DNA from 2 places in the Marinagarivorans sp. genome. Region 1 is predicted to be linked to the other one. Evidence: predicted binding sites of a transcription regulator. Region 1 holds the regulator's gene; the other holds the start of a gene.

Region 1 (10,756 bases):
AGCCTGAAGCGGCTTATGCGGTGAATAGTGACGGCGTTAAAAATATCGCCCAAGCATGTAAGCACGTTGGCGCGCGTTTATTGCATGTTTCTACCGATTTTGTGTTTGGTAATAGCAGTGCACTAACAGCCGATGGCATCGCCCCACTTTTGCCTAACTCGCCGTTTGAGCCCATCAGTGTTTACGGGGCGTCTAAGTTAGCGGGTGAGCAGCATATTCAAGCACTTTTGCCCGAAACCAGTGTCATTGTTCGTACGGCTTGGGGTTATTCGGTTTTTGGTAATAACTTTGTTAAAACCATGTTGCGTTTAATGGCCGAAAAACCAGAGCTAGGGATTATTGCTGATCAAATCGGTACACCCACATGGGCGAAGGGTTTGGCGCAATGGCTGTGGCTTGTGGCGGCGAACACTGATGTGAAGGGCACTTTCCATTGGACCGATGCCGGCGCTGCCTCCTGGTATGATTTTGCTGTTGCAATACAAGAGCTAGCGCTAGAAAAAGGTTTACTCAGTAAGGAAATTCCCATCAAGGCCATTTCTACCGCGAGTTATCCTACGCCGGCTAAACGACCGGGTTATTCTGTTTTAGATAAAACGACGGCAGAAAACGCAGTGGGCATGGCTACGCTTCATTGGCGGAAACAACTCTGTAATATGCTGGATGACTTGAAAGCGGTAAGTTAATCGGTTCTTTATTGTGGAATCTAAAACGGCTTTTGCGCATTGTGTGGCAACGAAATTTATTGATAAAAGTAACGAGACTGATCAAAGATGAAGACATTATTAGTGACCGGTGGTGCCGGGTTTATAGGTGCTAACTTTGTGCACTACTGGGTAGAGCTGTATCCAAACGATAAAGTGATTGTGATCGACGCGCTCACTTATGCTGGCAATATGGCGAATTTAGAGCCGGTAAAAGACCACGGAAACTTTAGTTTTGTACACGGTGATATTTGCGATACGGCCTTGGTTGAAAAAATATTACGAGACCATCAAGTAGACACACTTGTTCATTTTGCAGCAGAATCCCATGTGGATCGCTCTATTACCGGGCCGGATGCGTTTATCGAAACGAATATTTTAGGCACTTATAGCTTATTAAAAGCGGCTAAAATTGTTTGGTTGGATGGCGAACATGTTTTACCGCACCGTTTTCATCACGTTTCCACTGATGAGGTTTATGGCACTTTGTCGGCGACAGACCCTGCATTTACCGAAGAAACGGCTTATGCGCCTAACTCGCCTTATTCTGCCAGTAAGGCTGCTTCAGACCATTTAGTGCGTGCTTATCACCACACTTACGGTTTAGAAGTAACGACTAGTAATTGTTCTAACAACTACGGTCCTTATCATTTCCCAGAAAAATTGATTCCGTTAGTGATTACGCATATTTTGCACGACGAAGCCTTGCCCATTTATGGTGATGGCCAGCAAATTCGTGACTGGCTATATGTGAGTGATCATGCCTATGGTATTGATTTAGTCTTGAATAAAGGCCGCATTGGTGAAAACTATAATATTGGCGGTAACAACGAGTGGGCCAACATTGACATTGTTAAAACCATTTGCGGTTTAATGGACAAAGAATTTGCGAAAAATAGTGGCCTTGCAAATCAGTTCCCTAAGGCGACTGCGGCATTAAGCGGTAGTAGTGAATCGCTCATTACCTATGTTAAAGACCGCCCAGGCCATGATCGCCGTTACGCGATTGACGCCACTAAAACCAATGACGAATTGGGCTATGTCCCTAAAGAGTCTTTCGAAACGGGCATCGCAAAAACGGTACAATGGTATTTGAATAACGAATCTTGGTGGCGTGCCGTAATGGATGGTAGCTATAAAGATTGGATTGAAAACCAATACAACTAGTTTCTCGCTCTGGCGACAAGTGACAAGTGACAAGTGATTATGAAAATAGCAGTAGCAGGAACAGGGTACGTTGGACTTTCAAACGCAGTATTGATATCGCAAAACCATGAAGTGGTTGCTATTGATATTATTGAAGAAAAAGTTGCGATGCTGAATGATCGGAAATCGCCGATCGAAGATAAAGAGCTGCACGAATACCTTGCCGATAAAGCGCTAAACTTACGTGCGACCACGAATAAAAGAGATGCCTACGAAGGTGCTTCTTTCGTGATTATCGCCACGCCAACTGATTACGACGCAGAAACTAACTACTTTAGTACTGGCTCGGTAGAGGCAGTTATTAAAGATGTTATGGCCGTTAATCCTAGTGCCGTTATGGTGATTAAATCGACGATTCCTGTGGGCTTTACGCAGCGTATTAAAGCCCAGTTAGGTACCGATAATATTATCTTTTCACCTGAGTTTTTGCGAGAAGGCAAGGCGCTTTACGATAACTTACACCCTTCACGTATTGTGGTGGGCGAGCAGTCGGAGCGGGCACAAACCTTCGCTAATTTGTTAGTGGAGGGCGCGGTTAAAGATGCGGCTGATATCCCTGTGTTATTTACTGACTCAACCGAAGCCGAAGCCATTAAATTATTTGCCAACACCTACTTGGCGATGCGGGTTGCTTACTTTAACGAGCTAGACACCTATGCCGAAACACATGGTTTGAATAGCCGGCAAATTATTGAAGGTATTGGTTTAGACCCGCGTATTGGCAGCCACTACAACAATCCGTCTTTTGGTTATGGTGGTTACTGTTTACCTAAAGATACCCGCCAGTTGTTGGCAAACTACAATGAAGTGCCAAACAACATTATTCGCGCGATTGTTGATTCAAATACCACCCGTAAAGACTTTGTTGCCGATGCCATTGTGCGAAAAAATCCAAAGCGCGTGGGCATCTACCGTTTGATTATGAAAGCCGGGTCAGATAATTTCCGGGCTTCGTCTATTCAGGGGGTCATGAAGCGTATCAAAGCCAAAGGCATTGAAGTCGTTATCTACGAGCCAGTTTTGACTGAGTCCGAATTTTTTCATTCTAAAGTGATGACTGACCTCGACGAGTTCAAAGCGAGCTGCGATGTGATTGTGGCAAACCGTATGGTTGATGACATTCGCGATGTGGCGGATAAGGTTTACACCCGCGATTTGTTTGGTAGTGACTAAGGGCCGTGCATGAAATAACTTCCCGCTTTTGAATTCCTGTGTGCATGCTTGCCTTCGTTAAAAATATTTGCAATAGCCGGCTATTACGCCATATTTTTGCCTCGCCAAGCAAGCACCCATAAACCCAAATTCCAGCAACTTATTTCGTGCACGCCCCTAACTACCACCTGACTCGATTTCGCTTGTTTTAACACCATCATAAAAGCCCGTATCACCTTGAGTGATGCGGGCTTTTTTCATTTCGGAACACATCTTGCGATAGTCCAAACATAACGTTTTTTTTCGTCAAAGTTTGGGCGGTTTTTGATGTCGATTTCTCTGTTTCAACACCTGCGGCAAGTACCGCGAACCATGACACGCGACAAAGCGGTTCGCGGCGCTAGAGCAATGTGGCACGGTAATTTATCCGTGCCAATCCTACTGCTCATGCTGCTTGGCATGATGACAATGCCACTGCCTCCATTCTTACTGGATGCTTTTTTCTCGTTCAATATAGCGCTCTCCATCGTTGTTCTGCTGGTCAGCGTTTATACCCTCAAACCTACAGACTTTGCCATTTTCCCGACGATTCTTTTAGTCGCGACATTGTTACGTTTAGCGTTGAATGTGGCGTCTACACGTGTTGTCTTGCTAGAAGGGCACAACGGTGGCGATGCGGCGGGTAAGGTGATTCAAGCGTTTGGTGAAGTGGTAATAGGCGGTAACTTCGCGGTGGGTTTAGTGGTGTTTATTATTCTAGTCATCATTAACTTTGTTGTGGTTACCAAGGGTGCAGGGCGTATCTCTGAGGTGAGCGCACGTTTCACCTTGGATGCAATGCCTGGCAAACAAATGGCGATTGATGCTGATTTGAATGCGGGCTTAATCGACCAAGACGAAGCGCGTATTCGCCGCGCAGAAGTGTCGCAAGAAGCCGATTTTTACGGCTCTATGGATGGTGCCAGTAAGTTTGTACGCGGAGATTCCGTTGCCGGTATTTTAATTCTCATTATCAATATTATTGGCGGTTTGATCGTCGGTATGGCTCAGCATTCGCTGGAATTTTCGGACGCCTTGGAAAAATATGTGTTGCTAACCATTGGCGATGGTCTGGTCGCGCAAGTGCCTTCACTGCTGCTCTCCACAGCGGCTGCCATTATGGTAACGCGGGTGAATAGCTCCGAAGACCTGGGGAATCAGGTGACGGGGCAAATGTTTGCTTCACCCAAAGCATTGGGTGTTGCGGCAATGATTTTGGCCATCATGGGCTCTATTCCCGGTATGCCGCACGTAGCATTTTTAGGTTTGGCGGCTATCTGTGGCTCGCTCGCTTATTACATTCACTTTAAGCGTGATGTGGCAGAGATGGTGGTTGATGAGGCTGATGATCGCGGCTTGGGCGCAAGAACAATTAATGGCGAGCCTGCACCCATGATGCCAAATAGCGGCGGCGCTAATACTCCCGCGCTAGAGCACAACCCTGCAACCGAAGAACCTGTTGAGGTGAGCTGGGATGATGTTAAACCCGTGGATATTCTGGGTTTAGAAGTGGGCTACCGTTTGATTCCCTTGGTGGATAAAAACCAACGTGGTGAATTGTTGGGTCGTATAAAGGGGGTGCGTAAAAAGCTCTCTCAAGATGTTGGCTTTTTGATACCGCCTGTTCATATCCGAGACAACCTCGACCTGTTACCTAATGCTTACCGCATTACCTTAATGGGGGTTGAAGTGGGTGGCGGAGAAGTATTTGCTGACAAGTTTATGGCGATTAATCCCGGCGAAGTCTTTGGCCCGTTGAATGGCTCTGCGGCTAAAGACCCGGCTTTTGGCTTGGATGCGATATGGATTGACGATAACCAAAAAGATCAGGCTCAAACCTTAGGCTATACCGTGGTAGATACTTCCACCGTGGTTGCAACCCACTTAAATCAACTGGTGCAAAAGCATACCCACGAGCTCATGGGCCATGAAGATGTGCAAAAGTGGTTAGATTTATTGGCAGAGCAATCGCCCAAATTGGTAGAGGAGTTAGTGCCTAACACGCTCTCCGTTAACCAGTTACTTAAGGTTCTTCAGAATTTATTGCGTGAGCAGGTCAGTATTCGCGATAAGCGCTCAATTGTAGAAGCCTTAGCGGCCCATGGTGATAAAAATGGTGATGTGGCGGCTTTAACAAGCCATGCCCGCGTCGCACTCTGTCGGCAAATTGTTCAAAGTATTATCGGTAACGAGCCAACTTTAAACGTTATTACCTTAGATGCATCACTGGAACACTTGTTGCTACAGTCACTACAACAAGCACAAAAAGTTGGCGCGGACCCTTCAAACTTTATCGAGCCGCAATTAGCCGAAAGGCTTAATCACTCGTTAATTGAAGCGTCCAATAAGTTAGAAGCGGCAGGCGTTGCACAAATTTTACTCGTGGCCGCTCCGATTCGTTCAATGCTGGTGAAGTTTACGCGCTTTAGTTTGCCGGAGCTTCATGTGCTCGGGTACAACGAAATACCGGATAACAAAGAGATTTCGATTCAAGCCAGTGTTGGCGGCGAGCTACAGAAAGGGTAAACCCCAAGGATAGCGCGCTAGCACAATAGGATTACAGTTTTAGCTGAGTAGGTGGAGGTAGGTTATGACAACAAAGCGATTTATTGCGAGCGATATGAGCCGCGCATTAAAAAAAGTGCGCGAAGAGCTTGGGCCAGATGCCATTATATTGTCGAGTAAACGTGCCGAAAAAGGGGTGGAAATTATTGCCACCTTGGACGATACACCACCTTCACCAGCCAAAGCCGCTAAAAAACGTTTCGCGGCCTCTTTTGATGATGAACTCGACCAGCCTTTGGCCAGTGATACTGAGTGGGAGGAGCACCACAATGCGCAGCGTGTCGCGTCCAATACGCGCGTATCTGCTGCCGCGCCTTCGAAAGAGTCTGATCGTAGCGAGTCTAGTTATTTACCCGAAAATAATTCATCACTAGCCCGTTTTAGCGAATCTACGTCGGTGAATGCCGAGCGCCTAGCGAATGAAATACAAGCCGCGCACGAGCGAATGTTGGCGGCCAAAGGGCAGGCGGCTTCGGCAATAGATATTACCGATGAAGACTACGATTTACCGCTCAAACCTACAGCGCCCAAACAGAATGTTGCCGATCCATTTTCGATTCCCGAGATGTCGCAAAATCGACAAGTGGCCAGTTTTGCCCAGCAAGTTAAAGCGCGTGGTTTAGATGATGATCATACGGCAGAGCAAAATAAACAATTGCATAGCCTGTACGACGAAATTGCCGAAATGCGCATGCTATTGGAAGAGCAAGTCTGGCAAAAACAATATGCTCCACGCGCAGAGTCAAACCTCTTAACCGGTCGCGCGCGACAGCTTGCTGCGCAGTTGGATCAATTAGGTTTGTCGCCGGCATTAGTAAAAAGCTTATTAGTGTGTGCCGACGATAATGAACGCCTGCCAAATTGCTGGCGCAAAGCGCTCGCTATGTTAGCGCGCAGGCTTCCTATCGACGCTAGAGACCCTATTGAGCAAGGCGGCACTTTTGCATTCGTCGGTCCAACCGGGGTTGGCAAAACGACAACTGTGGCGAAGTTAGCGGCGCGTTATGTACTTAATCATGGTCGTGGCAAAGTCGCGATTGTGACGACTGATACCTATCGCGTGGGCGCCCACGATCAGCTCAAAGCTTTAGGTCGTATTTTGCAGGTACCTGTTCGTTCTATTGAAGGGGAGCACCAACTCAATGCGGTGCTATCTAGCCTTAAGCAGTATGAGTTGGTGCTGGTTGATACGGCGGGATTCCGCCAGGGCGACCCAAAGCAAATAGAGCAGGAATCGCTGATCGATGCTTGTTCTGGGCTACAACGTATTTTGGTTTTGGCGGCTAATAGTCAGCAGCAAATACTTAAAGCTTCTTTGCATGCCTACAGCAGTAGCCCCTTACGCGGTTGCATATTTACTAAGCTGGATGAGTGCGCAAGTTTGGGAGAGGCCTTTGGCGCTGTTTGCAGCCACGAAGTACCGGTGTTGTATTCTGCTGCAGGCCAAGAAATTCCCGATGATATCCATGTGGTCTCATCGAGTGACTTAGTCGCGCAAGCCGTAAAATTGGCTCGCCAGTATGACAACAGTCGTCAGACGTTATCAGCTAACTGATGTACGGCCGTGCAAGCGCATAAGTAGCCTCTATACTTTATGAGGCACGTTGTTTTTTTTGTTAAGTCGGCCTTGTTGCAGGGTCGTAATTGGTCTTAAGGATGTCGAGTTTATGAGTAATCATCCCGTAAAAGTAATCGCTGTAACTGGCGGCAAAGGTGGCGTAGGCAAAACCAATCTATCGGTGAACTTAGGCATCGCTTTAGCCGAAATGCGTAGGCGAGTGGTACTTATGGATGCTGACTTAGGCTTGGCCAATGTCGATTTACTCTTGGGTTTGAATGCCCAGTTCAATTTGTCCGATGTATTAAGTGGTAAGCGCACCCTACAGCAAGTGATGTTGCATGGCCCCAGCGGTTTAAAAATAATTCCAGCTTCTTCAGGTGTGCAGAAGATGGCATCGTTATCGCCTGCAGAACATGCCGGTATTATCCATGCCTTTAGTCAAATTGCCGACCAGATGGACGTCTTGATTGTCGATACGGCGGCGGGTATTTCCGATACCGTTATTAGTTTTGTTCGCGCCGCACAAGAGGTTGTTGTTGTGGTTTGCGACGAGCCTTCTTCTATTACCGATGCCTACGCGCTAATGAAGGTCCTGAATAAGGAGCATGGCGTTACACGTTTTAGAGTCGTGGCTAATATGTGCCGTACCGTCGCCGAGGGGCAGCGTTTATTTGGCAAGCTAAATAGCGTTTGCGAGCGCTTCCTAGATGCATCTATTCAATATATTGGCGCTATCCCTTTTGATGAAAACTTACGCAAAGCGGTACAGGCCCGCAAACCCGTTTTAGAATTTGCGCCGCGCACTAAAGCATCGCAAGCGATTCGTATCGTGGCTCAAAAACTGGATCAATTGCCGGTACAGCGCAATGCAAAAGGACACTTAGAATTCTTTTTCGAGCGCCTGCTTTCTGTGAGCGGCCAGAATTAGTGGGTTTAGGGGCTCCTATGTACTCGCCAGCGCAAGTCAAACGCGACATCAACGTAGAGGATTACGCCTACCTTGTTAAGCGTATTGCCTACCATATGGTGGCGCGTATGCCGGCCTCGGTTCAAGTCGACGACTTAATTCAAGCAGGTATGGTGGGGTTGCTTGAGGCAGCACAGAAATTTCAAGATGATAAAGGCGCCGTTTTTGAAACCTATGCCGGTATTCGCATTCGCGGTGCAATTGTGGATGAGATGCGGCGGGGTGATTGGGCTCCGCGGTCGGTGCACCGTAATTCAAGACGAATCAACGAAGCTATTTTAAAAATAGAAGCGCAGACCGGTTCAGATGCGACCGATGTTCAAGTCGCCAACGTACTTGAAGTGAGCTTGGACGAATACCACAGCATGGCTCAGGATTGCGCCAGCACTAAATTATTCAGCTATGAAGATACTTTTGATGAGGAGGGAGACGAATTACTCACCTCCGAAGACTCTCGTCAGCATCAAAACCCTGCGGATACGGCACAGAAACAGGCTCTAAAGGCGGCGTTAACACAAGTGATTTCAGGCTTGAAAGAGCGAGAGCAAATGGTGCTCAGCTTATATTACGAACAAGAGTTAAACCTTAAAGAAATTGGTGAAGTCTTGGGGGTCAGCGAATCCCGGGTAAGCCAGATACTTAGCCAAACCGCCATGCGTATCCGTTCGCGCATGAGTGACTGGCAGCGACAGTAACCGTCCTCTCTATTTTCTGAATTACGCCAAAGCCACAAAAAAGCACGATTACCCCTCTTAAAAAGTCTTCTTCTTGAACAAATTATGTCGATGTGAATTGTATTTTTGGTGCCTTTCTTACGGACTTTCATTTCTCCTCGACTAAATTACAAGGAAAACTGGCTAGCTGCAGTTGACGAGCTAGACTTACGGTTACTTAACACGGATTTATCGCTTTTGTTTATGAACTGCCAGATGTTTGGGCGGAACATGATTGAAGGCTCCAACCGTTAATTAAAACTCAGGGTATTCCGTTTGCGGAGGTTGCATTGGACAAGAATATGAAAATCCTAATCGTTGATGATTTTTCAACAATGCGCAGGATTATTAAAAATCTTCTTAGGGACTTAGGCTTCACCAATACGCAGGAAGCGGATGATGGTGCAACGGCATTGCCAATGTTAAAAAGTGGCGATTTTGATTTTCTCGTCACCGATTGGAATATGCCGGGCATGACGGGCATAGAACTTTTAAAGCACGTACGCGCGGATGAACGACTCGTCACGCTGCCTGTTTTAATGGTGACGGCTGAAGCTAAGCGGGATCAAATTATTGAAGCCGCACAAGCTGGGGTAAACGGTTATGTGGTTAAGCCGTTTACAGCGCAGGTGCTCAAAGAAAAAATCGACAAAATCTTTGAACGCGTGGGCTAGTCCTTAGGGGTTAGTTTCTATTGCTTGTAAGGCGTTAAAATATGGAATCAACAGATAACTGGCATCACAACGAACGCTTCCTCGGGGAATTAAAAGACCGATCGGCGATACTTGTGGAGCAGCTGCAAAAAGATGATTACGAAGAAGCCTCGGCGGTTATTCGATCCATAATGGATTCCCGCGATGAACATTTATTTAATTCTGTCGGTCAATTAACGCGTGCATTACACAGCGCGATTGTTAATTTCAACGTAGATTCAGACGTTCAAAAAACCAGTGTCGGAAGTAACGATAGCGAAATGCAAGATGTTTCTGATCGTTTGAACTATGTCATAAAGATGACACAGGATGCTGCTGAAAAAACGATGGATCGCGTGGAGGCTGCTGCTCCCATCGCATTAAATTTGGGGTGCGAAGCAAAAACTCTAAAAGAAGAATGGGATAAATTGCGGCGCCGTGAAGTGAGTAAAGAAGAGTTTGCCGAGCTCTACGGTCGGATTGATGGGTTTCTATTGCAAATGACATTAGGCGCCGACGAACTCAATGAAAACCTACAGGCCATTATTCTAGAGCAAGGTTTTCAAGATTTAACCGGCCAGGTGCTTAAAAAAGTAATTGGTCTAGTCACCGATGTTGAAAATGAATTAGTCAACCTAATGCGTATCGCGGGTAAAGTTGAAGCTGTCACAGGCATCACGCGTGACGATAATTCGCCTAAGGCAAAAAAAGCCATTTTGCCTTGCGAAGCCGAAGGCCCACAAATCCATGCAGATACACGTGATGATGTCGTTAATGGTCAAGACGATGTTGATGACCTGCTATCGAGTTTAGGATTTTAAGGAGCATTTATGTCATTTGGTGAAGATGAAGAGATACTCCAGGATTTTCTTGTCGAGGCTGGTGAGATTCTTGATTTATTATCTGAACAGTTGGTGGAGTTAGAGCAGCGTCCTGAAGATAAAGACCTTCTTAATGCCATTTTCCGTGGTTTTCATACGGTGAAGGGTGGGGCAGGTTTTTTACAGCTGAATAATATGGTGACGTGCTGCCACGTTACTGAAAACCTTTTTGATATTTTGCGTAATGGCAAACGGCCAGTCACGTCTGAACTCATGGATGTTGTCTTGCAAGCATTGGATACTGTTAACTCTCAGTTTGACGATGTTCAGCACCGC
Region 2 (10,756 bases), on a different contig from region 1:
AGGTGTGTTTTGTCTGATTTCACAATCCCTAGCGGCGCCTGGGTTTTATTGGTTTTTGCCATGGGTGGCTGCTACGTGCATTTTCGTGGCAAGGTGCGGCATCGCTTCTCGCGGCAACTGTTCGACCACTCAACGGTGATGTCGCCTATTAACTGCTTGATGTATCTTTTTTCAAAGGCGCCCTCTACGCCCTACCACAACCCTCAAGACTACCCTGCCCTAAAGGTACTGGAAGACAACTGGGAGATTATTCGGGATGAGGCTTTGGCCTTGCAGGCCGAGCAGCGCATTGTGGCTTCGCAGAACTTGGACGATGTTGGTTTTAATTCGTTTTTTCGTACAGGCTGGAAGCGTTTTTACTTGAAGTGGTACGGCAACGATCTAACCTCGGCCAATGACATGTGCCCCAAAACCGTGGCACTGCTAAAACAAGTTCCCTCTATTAAAGCGGCCATGTTTGCTTCCCTGCCGCCAGGCGCTAAGTTGCAGCAACACCGCGACCCTTATGCGGGCTCACTGCGCTACCACTTGGCACTCACTGCCCCAGGTGATGAGGACTGCGCAATTTATGTGGATGGCGAACCCTATGTATGGCACGACGGGAAATCGGTGATGTTTGATGAGACGTTTATTCACTACGCCAGAAATGACACCGACAAACAACGGATTGTATTGTTTTGTGATGTTGTAAGGCCCATGTGGTTTGCACCGGCAGCATGGCTTAATGCGGCTTTTTCGCGCATTGTCATGGGCGCAGCAGTCTCTAAAAATCAGCCGGGCGATAAAGTAGGCGCTATCAATAAGTTGTTTGGCTACGTGTACGGTATTCGCTTGGTCGGCAAAAAGATCAAGGTTAAAAACAAGCCTTTGTATTACCTACTGAAATACCTATTGTTTGCACTGATTATCTGGGGTTTATTTTTCTAACCAATAACAATCTATCCATAATAAAAAAGGCGCATTACCGCCTTTTTTGTGTTTGGCGCCATGCAGGTTATTTCTCGCGGGCAATAATGTAGTGCGCTATCGCCGCCAACAAGTCTGGTTCCGGTAATATTTTTAATGCCGCTAACGCTTGACCCAACAATTGCTGCGCCTTATTGCGGGCGCCGTCTAATCCCAATAGGCTCACATAGGTCGGCTTGTTGTTCGCCGCATCGGCCCCCTGCTGCTTGCCTAGCGTTTGAGTATCGGCGGTAACATCCAGGATGTCGTCCTGCACCTGAAAAGCCAACCCCACCGCATCCGCATACTCCGCCAATGCCCGCAATTGCACGCTACTAGCGCCTGCAGACATTGCCCCTAGCTCTACACTCAACTCAATAAGCGCACCGGTTTTATGCTTATGCATATGGCTTAATTGCTCTAAGCTCAGTTGCTGCGCCACGGCACCGAGGTCAATCGCCTGCCCAACTACCATACCGCGGGCGCCGGCAGCTTTTGCCAAAGGCGCCACCATGGGTAATGTTTCTGACTGCGCAGCCAAACACTCAAAAGCAGAGCACTGCAGAGCATCACCCGCCAAAATTGCTGTAGCCTCGTCAAAGGCTTTGTGACAACTGGGCTTACCGCGGCGTAAATCATCATCATCCATCGCAGGTAGGTCGTCGTGAATCAAACTGTAAGCATGGATATATTCCACCGCCGCTGCCGCTGGCCATGTGAACGGTGTAATGCCACCGCAGGCCTTAGCGGCTGCCAGCACCAGAATGGGCCGTATGCGCTTGCCGCCATTTAACAAGCTGTAAGCCATCGCTTCGCGCAAGCGCTCACCGCCCGAGATAGGCGCTGGCAATGCCGCCGCAAGCTGCCGTTCTATTTCAGGTAAATGCTGGTTTATAAATTGAGCTAAGGAATCATTCACAATGGTGTTCTTTTTAAGCGCTTATTGATCGGCAGGGTCGACATCAAAAGGAACCGGCTCGTCGGTAGGGGTATTGCCCAGCAATATAGCCACTTTTTGTTCGGCCTCATCTAAGGCTTGCTGGCATTCTTGCGTTAACCTTACACCCTTTTCGAAGGCTTTAAGCGCATCATCCAAGCTAAGTTCACCACTTTCCATATCGCCTACCACAGACTCTAACGCCTCTAAAGACTTCTCAAAATGCGCCGTTTTTTTACGCGTAACCATGATACTCCTGAATCTCGACCATTATTAGATGCCGCACATTACCCAACTTACTCAGGCCGGTCAAACCTGACAATGACGGCATCAGCCCTAAAGCCCCATCCCAATAAGCCTTCTTAATTCGACTCCCATCAATTTCAGGAAGACCGGTTAAAACCATCTACACTCAAAGAGTGAATAACTGAAGCACAAGGCGGGAAGCGTTTATCCAAATTAGACGCTAAATTTTACTACTTCATCACAGCACACATGAATACATGGGTAGCGCAGTAATCGCTTGAGTCGCAGCAATGGGCAGTAAAGGACTCACAGCATGGGATAAGGTCCTCGACCTACGTTTATTCGCGCTGTAGTAGGAAAATTTAATTTTTATGCGCATCGGCCGATAACTGGGTAAGTAAAACGTTAGGGACGAGGCAATAATAGTTTGTCCAATTAGGCGAAGAGATCGGCATTCTTATCGAGGCGCTCGAAGGGGCGCATGCCGGGGCATGTAACGCTTTGAGCAACGAAGGTAAGGATGTCGAGATCAAGCATTAGTGGATGAAATATTGTTTCCTCGCCCCTTAAACGCCTCATAGGCCAATTGAACAAGCGGTACTGCAACCGAAACAAGGGAGCACAGAGTGGATTTAGCATCGTTAGTCGGGATTTTGGGCGCACTCGCGCTCATCGTAATCGCCATGTTGATGAGTGGCCAGCTCGGCATGTTCATCAACATACCCTCGATTGTTATCGTCGTAGGGGGGACTATTTTTGCTGTTATGGCAAAGTATGGGCTTGGGCAGTTTTTGGGCGCGATTAAAGTGGCCGGTAAAAGCTTTAAGTTCAACAGTACCGACCCCGTCGAACTTATCAACGAAGTAGTTGGCCTTGCCGACGAAGCACGTAAAGGCGGTTTGTTATCACTCGAGGGTAAGGAAGTCAGTAATGACTTTTTAAAGCGTGGCATTCAATTACTAGTAGACGGCCACGAACCCGACATCGTCAAAGCCCTACTCTCAAAAGATAAAAGCAAAGCCGAAGAACGGCACGCAATAGGCGCTTCTATTTTTGCCAATATGGCCGAGATGGCACCTGCCATGGGAATGATCGGTACACTTATTGGTTTGGTAGCCATGCTGGCCAACATGGACGACCCAAAATCGATTGGCCCAGCAATGGCCGTTGCCCTACTCACGACGCTCTATGGCGCTATTATTGCCAACGCCCTCTGTCAGCCGATGGCCGACAAACTCGCCTTGCGCGCCGCCGAAGAGGCCATGATTAAAAGCTTGGTGATCGATGCCCTTATTGCCATTCAAAACGGCCAAAACCCACGCGTGATCGACGGTATGCTGCGCAACTATCTTCCGGAGGGCAAGCGCGATCCCGGTGAAGAGTAATTCACCCGCGCTAACTCGCTATGAGTGATGAAGAAGAGGAAAAATGCAACTGCAAGGCTGGCCTGCCAGCCTGGATGGGCACCTTCGCCGATTTAATGTCGCTGCTGATGTGCTTTTTCGTATTGCTTTTATCTTTCTCTGAAATGGACGCCATGAAATTTAAGCGCTTGGCTGGCTCTATGGCGCAGGCCTTTGGCGTGCAAAACAAATTGAATGTCACTGACCCACCCAAAGGCACAAGCATTATTGCGCAGGAGTTTAGCCCGGGCCGCCCAGAGCCCACCCCCATCAATGAAATTTTTCAGACCACGCAAGACGTGACCGAAATGTCACTCAAGGTCGAGTGCTCCGAAGATTTTGACGTTGAACAGGGGGAGGAAGGCTACGATGCAGGGGTTAAAGCGCGCGTTAAAGAAGTGCTAGAAGAACTCGAAAAACAAACCGAACAAATTGCTTATGAGCTAGCCGATGCCCTAAGTGCACAGATTTTAGCCGGGCAAATTGAAATAGAAACCGAAGGCCGGAAAATTATTATCCGCATTCGCGAGCGCGGCTCGTTTGGCTCGGGCTCGGCTACACTCAAACCAGAATACCGCGATGCACTGCAAGAGGTTCAAGCCGTACTGGCTCTTAAGCCGGGTCACGTTAAGGTTGAAGGCCATACGGATAACATCCCCATTAAGACCGCCCGCTTCCGCTCTAACTGGGAATTATCTTCTGCGCGTGCCGTTTCAGTAGCGCATGAACTCATGCGTGGCAATGTGATTAACTCTCGTCGCTTTGAAGTCAGCGGCATGGCGGATACCAAGCCCCTTGAAAGTAATAATAACGCCGAAAGTCGCGCCAAAAACCGTCGCGTAGAAATTCTTATTTTACAAAGCTTAGACAATGACTTATCCGAAGATGATAAAGCCGTTTTGCAGTCGCCGGATGGTGCCGACATATTGCGAGACTTGAAACTCGAGCCCGACTACCTGTTCGAACTACAGCCGGAAGAAATTTTTTAGGAGCCTACAATGTCATCGGAACGTCGCCGTTATTTTCGTATTAACGATACCGTTAAATTGAGCTATCAAATTGTTCACTCGAAACAAGAAAGTACCGCTGACGACACTTTTGCGTTAATTGCTGATCAAGACCGGCGCATGGAAATTTTAATCGCGGAACAAAAGCATGCTCACCCCGAGCTTATCGAACTCATCGCTTTATTAAACCAAAAAATAGAGCGTTTAACCCAAGTCGACAAAACCTCAAAAACAACACTTGCCTACCGCGCACGCAAAGTGAACATGAGCGCCTGCGGCTTAGCTTTTGCTGAAGACGGAGCGCTGGATGTTGGCGCGCACCTGCGTTTATTTTTGGTCCTCGATGATGGCGAAAAGATGGAAGTTGACGGTTTACTGGTAGATTGCCATCAAGGTGGTGACGATGATTATATTTGGCGCGTCGACTTTTTAAATTTACGCGAAGCTAGCCAAGAAAAATTAATTCAACATGTTGTTCGCAGGCAAAGCACACTTCTAGCCGAACGCCGCAATCAAAGCTCGCCCTAGAAAAAACTTTGTACTCTGCAAGCTATGCACCAAAAAAAACATAGCGCTCACGCAATTGTCGCAGTGCTTGCTCTCGTGAAATTACTGTGAAATTTACAGCCTCTCCTGGCCGGCATTGTGCCAAACGCCCGCCCCCTAAACGCGACAAACACCCCAATAGCGGGTAGCCGCCCATAGTTTGCCGGTCTTTTAATAAAACAATCGGCTGGCCATCCGGCGGAAGCTGCACCGCACCATAGGGCATGCCAGCGCTAATGCATTGATCAGTTTGCTTGCCAGCCATAGTAATGGGATTTCCCGTTAAACGGCAGCCCATGCGATTTGTGGCCGGCGATACTGTAAATATTTGCGCAAGCATTGAATCACGCTTAAAAGAGGCATCCGCTCTAGGAATAAAAGGAATATCCTGGCCGTTATGACGGGGAATGTAATCTTTTCGCACTAAACGAAGAGGAATACTGGATTGCGATTCACGATAACCAATACATTGCGTTACTTGCAATGCCCGCCCGTTAAACGGGCCAATACTTTCGCGCTCGCAAACACTGGCGCTGCCACACACTCGTCGCACATTAAAACCACCCTGTACGGCCAAGTAATTAATAAGCCCTGCTTTCGGTAACGACAAGCGCAACACATCGCCGGCCCCCACGCGAAAACTTTGCCAATTAGGCAGAGGCTTATCATTTAAAAAGGCTTCGACATTAGCGCCGGTTATGGCCGCTAGTGTCGGTGCCGTAAAGGCGAGAGCCACCTGCCCCAAGGTGATTTCTAAAGCGGCACAAGCTTCAGGGTTTTTTAAGGTATTCCCCACCAAATGATTAGCCCATAAATAAGCCATTTCGTCGGCTGCGCCGCTTTCGCAGATACCAAGGTGCGACCAACCTTTACGCCCTAAATCTTGCGTTGTGATTTTGCCGCTCGCTTTAAGTATTTGTACCAAACCAAAACGTGACATTATTTATGGCCACCCGTTATTGCTTAAGTCGCGGCATAATTCTTCGTAAACCTCATGGGTTACCGATTCAAAGCGTACACTTTGCCCAACGACAAAAATACTCGCTTGCGCTACTGGGCGCTGAAGATCAAAACAGACGCGTGGCGTGCGGCCAATAATATTCCAGCCGCCGGGCGAGTCGCTCGGGTAAATGCCCGTTTGATTATCCGCAATCCCCACCGAACCCGCCACCACGCTATGGCGCGGCGTTGTAAGTCTGGGCCTTGCAATACGGGAGTCAACAAAACCCAAGTATGGAAAGCCAGGCGCAAAACCTAAAGCACACACGGTATAGGTTTTTTGAGTGTGTAACGCTATAACCTCTTCAATAGAGAGGTCAGCACTATGGGCTAACGCTTGCAAATCGGGGCCAACCTCAGGGTGATAGCAAACGGGAATTGTTAGCACGGTTTTATTAATACTTTGATCCTGAACGCTCGCCAGCAGATCGCACTTTATGCGTTGAATTATCGCTTCAGCTAACGTATCCGGCGCTATCAATATAAAATCGACAACGATCATTAAAGCGTTATAGCTAGGAATACTTTCGAGAATATAAACCGAAAAGTGCTTGCTTACACTTAAATGGACAGCAGAAATTATTTGCGTTAAAGCTAAACTTGGAGGGGCCTTGAACCTTAAACTAAAGGTATGCTCGTTGTGCCAAATTAGCTCGACATCATGATTCACGACACAGGAGTGATTAATGTTTGAAGTTGTCATTGATGCGCTTAATCACTGATTTAGAGGCAGGTACTGGAACTATTCTGGCTCGGTTGAGGCTGGTTTATCACGGGCATGCCCTTCGAATATCTTATCGACTTCAAGTTTGGGGTCGTCCCAGCCACCCGTCACGTTGTAACGTACACTGGCTAATTCATCAACCTGCTCTTTGAAAAGTTTACCCACTACATAAACACCCAGCGCCGCAGGTAAGCCTGCGGTGAGCGCAGCGGCTACGGCTAAGTTACCCGCAATAGGTAGAGTCGCGACTAATTGACTATCAATAGTTTGCGACCTTAAGTAAATATCACCCACCAGCTGTAAATCGGCCGATGTGGTATCAACGACCAATGGCGTTTCCGTTTTAATTTTAACGGTTTCTTTTTGAAAATAAAGTTTACCGGTAACCGTATCGTAGCTTAAACCCTCAGGCCGTAAATCTGAAAAGTCCAATCGCAGCCTACGTACTAAGGTATCAAAATTCAGTAAGGATATAAGCCTTAACAAAGAACGATCGTCGCCGGTATCACCTTGAATAAAATGACCATTATTAAGTTGTAAGGCGACAGTACCCGCAAGGCTATTCAGGTTTAACTGATCCGGGTGCCCAGGCCAATTCAAACTAACATTGAAGGTAGCGGTATCACTCGCAAGCGCCCTAGGATAATCAAAATTTTCTAACACGCCGCCTATATCCGCCGTATTTATCACACCGCTAAAACTACTTTCCCATTCATTAGCATTGCGTTTATAAATGGCTAAGGTTCCGTCGGTCGTCTTTAAACCACGAATGTTGCCACGAATGTGCTTAGCCACTAAACCTCGGTGCTCGGGCCGATAGTCAAAGGCAATATGTCCCCAGCCTTGCCCACCAAAGGCCAGTTCATCAATGCGCACATTTGTAGGTTCCAAATTTTCCAACGCTAAATTAGCAATAAAACTTTGCTGTTCACGATTGGGGTCACTGTCTTCATCGGGGCTCGGTAAGTGTAAATACTCAAAATGCAGTTCGGCCGGACGATTGTTATTAAAACGCCGATAATTGGCCACTGCTTTGGGTGTCTCTAGATCAAAGTACCAAGAATCCTCAAGTTCTTTTCCCCACAACGCGACATCGTCAACAACTAGCTCGCCCAATGTAACTTGCTTCGCACGTATCCCCATTGAGAAAATAGGCGCCTTCACGAGGGTTTTATTAGCTGGCGTGAGCTTTGACGATGTTTGAGCACCGGAAGCGAGATCCTCGGCAGTTTCAACATCGGGCTCAAGCGACGTTAATGCCTCGATGTACTCCAAGACAAAGTCGCTCCACGGCCCAGCATCAATTTCACCGATATTGCCATGCAAGCGAATACTCCCTTCACGCAGACGATTAGGTTCGCCAAAGCTAACATCCATCGCCCTGAAGTTACCCTTGTCCATCATCAACTTTGATGAAATATCAAAAGCAGAGTTAACGGTAAGATAACTGCTTGTCGAATTGCGAGGCGCTTCGTATTCCACCGTTAAGGCGTGCGCCTGGTCTGCAAGTTTGCTGTACGGCGCTGGAAAATCGAATGTGACACCCTGCAACTGCGAGGTGACTGTTAATTCGACCCCTTGCGCAGGGTGGTCGAAGGGCAGCTTTAATGCACCGCTGACATCAGCCTGGCCATGCATATAATTAAAGATTGGTCGCTTTAACCAACCCTTTAAATCTGCCACATCTGCGCGCCCCGAAAATTCCAGCTGCAGTACTCGCCCTACGTCATCCCCTACGGTTATGAGATTACCCTGAACAGGTTGCTGCCATAACGTCGCTGCAATATTTTTAGCAGTGAGACCTTCCTGAGTGTGATAACGAATATCACCCTTAACGTTATTAAACGTTAAGTCCAACTCAGACAACTGAAAAATTCCGCTATCAATAGTGGCTCGAATATCTTGCCAACCATCACGGAGCCCACCTTCGAGCGGAATAAATAATTCCACATTACCGATATAAGAGCCACTGGCTTGAAATTGTGCGAGCGCTTCACCGGCGATATCTTGCACCGGGCTAGAACGCAATAAAGCCAGCGCCTGTTCAGTATCGCCGCTAGCGTCACCTGTAATGGACAGTGCCACTTTATCATCATGGGTTTTAACCAGTGCCACCCGGCCGTTGGTTAGGGTATTCCCTGACAACTCCCCTTTATCTATGGTCACCGCTAAATCCAAATCATCAACTAATAATGCGGCTTCTGCATTTTTAAGCACCGGCCAAGCGGGGTCGAAAGCGAGTTCGCCGCTGTGTATTTTCATACTCAACTGTAAACTGCGTGGGCGTATTGGTTTACCCAATAAAGATCCACGGTAAATAAAGCCACCATCGGTCAGCTCACCGTCTTTAATGCTTTGCCCTAACCAACTATAAAGAGAATCGGGAATCGTATAAGGAACGTACGCGTCGTGATAACGCACAATACTCTCACGCATGCCCACCATGAGTATCATTTCAGGTTCGACATTTTCGAGGGGTTTAGTCGGTAAACTTAAATATAAATAACCCGAGCCATCACCGCTCTCACCTTTTAATTTGAGCAGGCCGGATGTCACATGAACCATTGAAGATTCTAAATTAACAAACCAGGCCACCTCGCCAGAAGCCTGATAAAAATCGAGCGGCTTTTTATAGACCACCGGGTAATGCATCACGAAACCATCGTTAGCATCAATCACCATTCGTCCGTTAAAGGCTGTTGATTCAACAAAACCTGTGGCATGGCGAACTTGTGGCGCGCCCTGCCAGCTTTCGACCGAAGCCTCAAAAACATTCGCCTTTAAATTAAAGTACCCCTGTTCAGCCGTGGTGAGTGTTACACCAATGTCGCGAAGCGTTCCGCCAGGCTGTAATAAATCTTGCAGCTTCGCAACGGTATTATTAAGGTTCAAAGCTCCTACCGCTTGACTCCAAGCGGTGACATCTAACTCACGAATACGCAACTCCGCCGGCCTATTCAAGCCCGCACGCAGCTCTATATCCAAAGGCGGTATTTTGGTTTGCGGCCAGGTTAACCCCAGATTAGAAATTTGGGTCAATAGGCCATCCTGTTTATCCCACCGGCCCGTAAATTTAAACTGAGGAATAGCCGGCGCCTCAGCTTCACCGGGTAATTTGAAAGGCAAACCAGACGCTTTACCGCCGCCATTAAAATCAAACCCTTTAGCCGTGGAACCTTCAAACCAAAATTGGAAATCCATCCGGCTGCCGTCACTCCACAAGCCGGGCTCTATATCAAACCCTTTATGCAAACCCGTTGCCGCAACTACTTTTTGCAGTGGGAATTGCTGTAACTGCAAATAACCACTCGCCTCGAAATTTTTATCGTCACGCGGATCACCTTGCCCCTCTACGACAAAATAAAGCGCATTAGAATCGGTATCGACATCCATTTTTGCTTTTAAACGGTGAAAGTTTGCATCATTTTCTAGCGACACCGAAGGGATTGTCATTTCGGCAATATGGCCCGTACGAAAACGCATCACCAAAGAAGTTTCGTTCAACTCTAGGCGGCGGCCAAACAAGAAAATATCTAACGGATCATCGATGGTGAAATTGCTATCCCCGGCCGAAGATTGCGGTAAACCGACCACCCCCCAAGCTCCGTCATCGGCCTGAACCATCTCTACGCGCAGGCCTTCAAAATCCAATTTACCTAATGCCAACCGCCAATCTTTAAAGGTGGCCAATAAATTAATTTGTGCCGATAAGCGCGCAGCATACAGTTCGCCCTCGTAAGGACCGCCGCTAACACGAACATCACGCAATGCAATCGCGGGGCGTAAACCATCCCAGCTGGCCTCGATTTCTTCTACCGTAATTTTAGCGTTGAGACGTGCAGAGAGTTGATCTTCGAATAGCGATTTATAATCGTTCAGGTAAGGAAATGCCGTGCGGCCTAATTGCACACAGACAGCTAGAAAAATCACTAAAAAAACAGTTGTCCCC

Evidence for each region. The regulator FliA, encoded in region 1, starts transcription of late flagellar genes. The targets are predictions, from matches to a motif close to TAAAGTTATNNNNNNNNCGGCCGATANCC.
Region 2: pomA (flagellar motor protein PomA) is a predicted target of FliA. The motif match lies at 2,491-2,519, and genes of this name have one in related genera.

What each region holds. Positions count from the first base shown of each region.
Region 1 covers NZ_CEXWTU010000012.1:34,741-45,496, reverse strand. Annotated here, with positions in the region: gene rfbD (dTDP-4-dehydrorhamnose reductase) at 1-686, shown strand, start outside; gene rfbB (dTDP-glucose 4,6-dehydratase) at 774-1,871, shown strand; gene AC3A8L_RS03015 (nucleotide sugar dehydrogenase) at 1,911-3,083, shown strand; gene flhA (flagellar biosynthesis protein FlhA) at 3,390-5,627, shown strand; gene flhF (flagellar biosynthesis GTPase FlhF) at 5,692-7,221, shown strand; gene AC3A8L_RS03000 (MinD/ParA family protein) at 7,334-8,155, shown strand; gene AC3A8L_RS02995 (RNA polymerase sigma factor FliA) at 8,173-8,889, shown strand; gene cheY (chemotaxis response regulator CheY) at 9,198-9,581, shown strand; gene AC3A8L_RS02985 (protein phosphatase CheZ) at 9,623-10,420, shown strand; gene AC3A8L_RS02980 (chemotaxis protein CheA) at 10,430-10,756, shown strand, end outside.
Region 2 covers NZ_CEXWTU010000082.1:235-10,990, forward strand. Annotated here, with positions in the region: gene AC3A8L_RS10720 (aspartyl/asparaginyl beta-hydroxylase domain-containing protein) at 10-927, shown strand; gene AC3A8L_RS10725 (polyprenyl synthetase family protein) at 995-1,864, opposite strand; gene AC3A8L_RS10730 (exodeoxyribonuclease VII small subunit) at 1,886-2,131, opposite strand; gene AC3A8L_RS10735 (hypothetical protein) at 2,118-2,288, opposite strand; gene pomA (flagellar motor protein PomA) at 2,755-3,513, shown strand; gene AC3A8L_RS10745 (flagellar motor protein MotB) at 3,534-4,520, shown strand; gene AC3A8L_RS10750 (PilZ domain-containing protein) at 4,530-5,066, shown strand; gene AC3A8L_RS10755 (5-oxoprolinase subunit C family protein) at 5,089-6,024, opposite strand; gene pxpB (5-oxoprolinase subunit PxpB) at 6,028-6,786, opposite strand; gene AC3A8L_RS10765 (YhdP family phospholipid transporter) at 6,826-10,756, opposite strand, start outside.